Linked DNA regions of Granulicella sibirica. The protein of the gene in region 1 binds, or shares a complex with, the protein of each later gene. Links are inferred from orthologs where the notes say so. Each region holds a gene or a part of one and is shown on either strand. Other genes may lie near its edges.

Region 1 (3,224 bases):
ATCGCCGACCGCGATATTCCCACCCACATCCACCTTGATCCTGGAGCCTCTTTCCTCGACGAATAGCAGGCATTCGAAATCGGCAAGAAACCCGGTTAAATCGCACGGAAATTTATTTTTCGCGTATTTGCCCGTAAACTCGCTTGTCAAGCCCTCGAAGAGCGTAAGTTCAACAAAGGAAAAGGAAAAGTCGATGTCCTGCGAGTTACGGTGAACTCGATAAAATAGAAGCAGAAAGATACGAGAAGAGGCCTTTCTTTAGCTGCGAGCTCTCATGTCGGCGTAAGCTCTTTATTTGCTAATATTTAGGCGTAAGCCATTTGTTTACTATCATTTACAGCCGTAACTTCTTCGTAAGTGCTACAAAATGAAAGACTTGTACCCGGGCTATGGGGAGGGGGGAGGGGGTCGAAACTATGCCGTACACCGAACAATACGACGTTTTGGTAGTCGGAGCCGGTCACGCCGGCTGCGAAGCGGCCATGGCCGCCGCTCGCATGGGTCTCCGCACCGCCCTCTTCACCCTGAACCTCGACCTCATCGCCCAGATGTCCTGCAACCCCGCCATCGGCGGTATCGCCAAGGGCCATCTCGTCCGCGAAATCGACGCATTGGGCGGCATCATGGGCCAGGTCGCCGACGCCACCGGCATCCAGTTCCGCCTCCTCAATACCTCAAGAGGCCCCGCCGTCTGGAGCCCTCGCGCCCAGTGCGACAAGGCCCTCTATCGCGTCAAGATGCGCGAAGTCCTCGAATCCCAGTCCAACCTCTTCATCAAGCAAGCCGAAGTCATCGACCTCGAAATCGGTCCAGTCGAAACCGAGGGTGCCCCACCTTCGGCGGCTGCATCGCCTAAGGTGGGATCCACGGAACCCCAAACCATCCGAGGCGTAAAACTCCGCGACGGCCGAACCATCTACGCCCACGCCACCATCGTCACCACCGGAACCTTCCTCAACGGCCTCATCCACTGCGGCGAGCAGCAGTACACTGCCGGCCGCTCCGGCGAACCCGCCTCCGTCCTCCTCGGCGAAGCCCTCAAGCGCCTCGGCCTCCGCGAGTGCCGCCTCAAGACCGGAACGCCTCCGCGTCTCGATGGCCGCACCATCGACTGGTCCCGCTTCACCGAGCAGCCCGGCGACTCCGACCCCACCCCGTTCTCCTTCAGCACGAAAAAGATCCCCCTCCGCCAGATCTCCTGCCACATCGCGACCACGACGCCCGAGACCATCCGTCTCATCCGCGAGAACGTACATCGCTCCCCCATGTACACCGGCCAGATCGAAGCCATCGGCCCGCGCTACTGCCCGTCCATCGAAGACAAGATCGTCCGCTTCCCGGACAAGACCCAGCACCAGTTCTTCCTCGAGCCCGAAGGCCTCACCACCCACGAGGTCTACATCAACGGCATGTCGACCTCGCTCCCCATGGAGGTTCAGGCCGCGATGGTCCATTCCATCCCCGGCCTCGAGAACGCCGAGATGCTCCGCCCCGGTTACGCCATCGAGTACGACGCTATTGACCCCACCGAACTCGACCGTACTCTCAAGGTGAAGCGTTTCGAAGGCCTCTATCTCGCCGGCCAGATCAACGGAACTTCAGGCTACGAAGAGGCCGCGTGCCAGGGCATCATGGCCGGAATCAACGCCGCCCTCTACGCAACGTGGAGAAAAGATGAGGGTGCCCCACCTTCGGCGGCTTCATCGCCTAAGGTGGGAGACGAGGACGCCCGGCCTCCCTGCCCAACCTTCACCCTCGACCGTTCCGAGGCCTACACCGGCATCCTCATCGACGACCTCATCGCCAAGGGCACCAACGAGCCCTACCGCATGTTCACCAGCCGCGCCGAGTTCCGCCTCCACCTTCGCATCGACAATGCGGACCTTCGCCTCACCCCGTACGGCCGCCGTCTCGGCCTCATCGACGACGCCACCTGGGCCGCCTACGAGGCCCGCCAGGCACGCTCCGCCGCCTTCGCGAAGCTCCTTGAGACTACCCGCGTCACCACCGAGCAGCCGACCGTCGCGATCGTCGAAGCGATCGCCCCCGAAGACCCGCATACGCTCAAGGGACAAACCTACGCCCAACTCCTCAAGCGCCCCGAACTGACAATCGACCTTCTGGCCCCCATGTTCCTAGCCAGGCTCGCCGCAAAGACGGGTGCCCCACACCTCGCCTCTGAGATGTGGGATCAAATGACTCATCCGTTGTATCCATGGCTCGAAGCCATCGCCGAGACTCCTGATCACCTTCCCGCCTGGGTCCGCAACGAGATGAAGACGGTCGAAACCGAGATCAAGTACTCCGGCTACCTCGTTCAGCAGAAGCGTTCCATCGACAAGCTCAAGCGCGCCGAAAACCGCCAGATCCCCCTCTGGTTCGACTACAAAGCCTGCTCCGGTCTCTCTCGCGAGATGGTCGAAACCCTCACCCGCGTCCGTCCCATGACGCTCGGCCAGGCCAGCGGCATCCCCGGCGTTACTCCCGCCGCCGTAGCCCTCGTCAACTGCTTCCTCGAAATTCAAGCGAAAGCCCGCGCTAGCTAGCCTGCTCTGTATCTCTTGAGTCTGATTCGCGTCCTATAGAAGTGCAGTTCCGAATACCGGCTCAAGAAAGGGCCACAGCATGTCAGCAACCAGCAAATTCGATCTCTCCGGAACGCTCCGCGCCGGAGCATTCGCTCTCGTCATCCTCGCCGCGGTCGCCTTTGGCTGGCGCGGCGTCTCCCACGCCCAGGGCGCAGCCCTCCTCAGGACGCCAGCACCTGTCCCGCAGGTCGACGAGCAGCCTCACGCAGGCCGCGAAAAGGCAGTCTTCGCCGGAGGCTGCTTCTGGGGAACGCAGTCCGTCTTCCAGCGCGTCAAGGGCGTCATCCACACCGAAGCCGGATATTCCGGAGGCAACGCAAATACCGCCACCTACGATCAGGTGACAACGGAAACGACAGGCCACGCCGAGTCGGTCGAGATTACCTACGATCCGTCGAAGATCACGTACGGTCAGCTTCTCCGCATCTTCTTCACCGTCGGCCACGATCCCACCACCCTCAACCGCCAGGGACCCGACCAGGGCACAAGCTATCGCTCCGCCATCTTCTACTCGAACGAAGAGCAGAAGAAAGTCGCTTCGGCTTACATCGCCCAGCTCGAAGAGGCACACATCTTCAAGGCAAAAATCGTCACCGAAGTCACGCCACTCAAGGGCTTCTACGACGCCGAGGCCTA
Region 2 (3,232 bases), 130 kb from region 1 along the record:
TGCAACAGCAGCGGACGCTTACCTAGAACATTGGTTTCGGCTGTCGTTTCAACAACGGTTCATTCAGGAGAGCAACCATCGGAGCCGCAAGCTTGAAGCGGCTGACGACCTCCTTCGTGAGCCCAGGACCAAGCGCCGTCTCCACCGGCAGCGTCGCGGAGACACCCCATTGCCGGCACATGATCAACCGCATCGCCTCTGCAGAGATGGTGGCGTCAGCGAAGCCCTTGGGAGGCCGCGTCAGGCTTTGGCCTTCGAATTCCGACAGGCTTACCTTCATCTTTTTCGACTGGAGCAGCTTGAGGAACTCGGCATGGTGCTCCACAAGGTGTCTGCGGATGGCAAGAAGCTGAAACTTGTCCGGTGCATAGACGCCCGCCGCAACGGTCAAGCCCGTGGGACCGAAGCTCGTGTAGAAGCCGGCGCCCGAGGTCTTCTCCATACCATCGCGTGACCACCACGCTGCAAGCCGCGTCTTGTAGGGAGCCTTGTTGGCCGAGAAGCGGATGTCGCGATAGATGCGCATCATCGCCTTTTGCGGGGGACGGACATGCTCCGGCGCGAAGTCGAGGAATGCGTCGTTGATCTCGCCGATGAGCTCGAGCATAGGAGCCTTGAGCTCGGTTTCATAGATGGTCTTCCGCGCTCCGAACCATTCGCGATCATTGTGTCGAGTGAGGCCGCGCAGGAACTTCAGCGCGTTCTCGGAAAAGTGCACTGGCATAGCGCTATGGTAAGCGCCCGAGGCCTGTTGATTCGCACGAGCGCGAGCCTATCGCAAACTCGCGGTCCGGTTTGGCGTGGCATCCTAAGAGGAACGGACAAACCTCCCTATGGACCCCGATCTCACGTTGGAACAGGACACGATCGTCGCCGTCGCGACGCCACCCGGCCGCGGTGGCATCGGGATCGTGCGCTTGTCGGGGCCAGCCGCTTTGCAGACTCTCATGCCTCTTCTCAAACTTGAGGTGTCTGCTGAACCGCGGCGTGCAACGTTTGTGCGCATCCTCGATCCCGCGAGCGGACACCTGATCGACGAGGCGGTGATCACTTACTTTGCGGCACCGAACTCCTACACGGCAGAAGATGTGCTTGAGATCGCATCGCACGGATCGCCGGTCGTTCTCGGGTTCCTCATCGAGCAAGCGCTAGCAGGCGGAGCACGGCTTGCCCGGGCGGGAGAGTTCACGCAGCGCGCGTTTCTCAACGGACGAATGGACCTCACGCAAGCGGAGGCCGTTCGCGACCTGATCGACGCAACCACCCATCACCAGGCGCGGCTCGCGGCGGAACAATTGGGGGGAGCACTTTCAAGACGACTCTCACCGACCAAACGAGCACTGCTCTACCTGATCGCATCCCTCGAAGCCGGAATTGACTTCGCCGAGGATGACATCGACGTGCTGCCCGATGAGAAGATCGTCGCGTCGCTTGATGCGGTCGAAGCGCCTCTCCGATCTCTGGCTGACTCGTTCCAATATGGCCGCATTCTCCACGCGGGCCTGAAGCTGGCAATTGTCGGAGAGCCGAACGCGGGAAAGTCTTCCCTGTTCAATCGTCTGCTCGACCGCGATCGGGCAATCGTGACCGCAACGCCCGGGACGACACGCGACCTCATCTCCGAGCGAGTCGCGATCGAAGGGATTCCGGTCGAGTTGATCGACACAGCCGGCTTACGGACCACGACCGACGAAGCGGAGATGCTTGGTATTGCCAAGAGCCATGAAGCGCTCGCTGCGGCCGACCTCATTCTTGTGGTGACGGACGCGTCCAAGGTGATCAGCAGCCAAGAGCGTCTTCTGCGCAAAGAATTAGAGAATCGCCCATACATCCTTGTCCGAAACAAGACCGATCTGCTTCCGGATACCGCCGGGGCGTCAGTCCCTGGCCTCGACGAAGGAGTTCACGTCTCCGCGCTCACCGGAGTGGGTATCGATATTCTCAGGGAGGCGATCACGTCGCGGATCCACGGCACAGCCACGCTCGAATCAGGGTTGCTGACGAACGTTCGTCAGCATGATGCTGTGAGCCGATCCTTGGCGGCTCTCAGCGAGGCGCGGAGGGCGGTCGCCGCGCGGATCCCTCATGAGATGGTTATGTTAAACCTTTACGCAGCGCTGCAGCCTCTCGATGAGCTAACGGGGACGACAACACCAGACGACGTGTTGAACCTGGTCTTCTCTACCTTCTGCATTGGGAAGTGAGTAGGTCACTACCGTGGATTCGTGGCGACTTCGGCTTGCCTTCTCCCAGCGAACATGACGCCAGCGACAACACCAAATAACTGTGCGCAGGCCCTCGCTGCAAGGATTGCGGGCGAGAGCATCCCGATCAGCGGGTCCTTGGCAAAGGCTCGAGCAGCGAAGGGCAAGGTGCTGAGTACGAAGGCTCCTAGAACAATTGCGGTGGCGGGGACAGCGGGCCGTACGATGAGGTCAAACACAGCAGCAGTCACAAGTGCAGGCGCAAAAAGAAGCTGAAGCTTCATCACTTGAGGCGTGTGGCTGTCTTTGACACCCTTGCTTGGGTTCTTGCGCACGGCCAAGACCCGCCAGAAGGCGAACTTGTACTTCTTCTTTAGGTAGCGCGAGAACGAGTCGGGATGGGTGTGGCAGACAACGGCCTTCGGCGCGAAGACCATCTTCCAGCCACGCGCGGACATCCGGTAGGACAATTCGACGTCCTCCGCGCATGCGACAGGGAACGAGGTGTCGTACCCGTTCATCTCCAGGAAGTTCTCGCGTCGAAAGCCAGCCGAGTAGGTATCGACAAAATCGATGCTTGGCAGGTCGGCCATAAGGCGGTACTTATCTTCGTATTCGACCTGGACAAAGCGTGCTGCGAGCTCCCGTTGCCGCGTACAGTATGTTCCTTTGACACCAACAACCTCGCGGCTCTCGAAGGGCGTAAGCATCGCATCGAGCCAGCCTGTCATGGGAATACAGTCGTCGTCGGTAAAGAGAAGAATCTCTCCCCGCGCCTCGAATGCGCCCAGGTTCCGGGCTGCGGCAGGTCCGGCATTCGCCCGGGAGATGAGACGGACAGTAGGGTATCGGCGAACGACGTCCCCTGTCTCATCCTTCGATCCATCGTCGATTACGAGGATCTCAATGTCCCGGCCCGCGGTCTGATCCAGCAGGGCCGTCAGGCAGTTCCCGATACGGGAAGCGCCATTAAATGTCGGAATGATGATGGAGGCTGACTTCGCTTCCATCATCATTCCGGGATGTGC

What was found.
Region 2: the proteins of mnmG (region 1) and mnmE are in contact, whole or in part, in a solved structure (PDB 9HIP), measured with the Escherichia coli proteins. The link is inferred for Granulicella sibirica from one-to-one orthologs.

The regions. Positions count from the first base shown.
Region 1 is NZ_RDSM01000001.1:1,883,523-1,886,746, reverse strand. The notes cover bases 77-2,981. They hold mnmG (tRNA uridine-5-carboxymethylaminomethyl(34) synthesis enzyme MnmG), read left to right. Parts: upstream 77-416; coding sequence 417-2,546; downstream 2,547-2,981. Other genes in these bases: msrA (peptide-methionine (S)-S-oxide reductase MsrA), read left to right, coding at 2,626-2,981. Also shown: GRAN_RS07895 (family 43 glycosylhydrolase), read left to right, coding at 1-66; more of msrA, read left to right, coding at 2,982-3,224. UniProt on the Escherichia coli protein: NAD-binding protein involved in the addition of a carboxymethylaminomethyl (cmnm) group at the wobble position (U34) of certain tRNAs, forming tRNA-cmnm(5)s(2)U34.
Region 2 is NZ_RDSM01000001.1:2,011,745-2,014,976, reverse strand. The notes cover bases 106-3,018. They hold mnmE (tRNA uridine-5-carboxymethylaminomethyl(34) synthesis GTPase MnmE), read left to right. Parts: upstream 106-833; coding sequence 834-2,204; downstream 2,205-3,018. Other genes in these bases: GRAN_RS08300 (glycosyltransferase family 2 protein), read right to left, coding at 2,213-3,018; GRAN_RS08310 (DUF2461 domain-containing protein), read right to left, coding at 106-724. Outside these bases: more of GRAN_RS08310, read right to left, coding at 23-105; more of GRAN_RS08300, read right to left, coding at 3,019-3,232. UniProt on the Escherichia coli protein: Exhibits a very high intrinsic GTPase hydrolysis rate. Involved in the addition of a carboxymethylaminomethyl (cmnm) group at the wobble position (U34) of certain tRNAs, forming tRNA-cmnm(5)s(2)U34.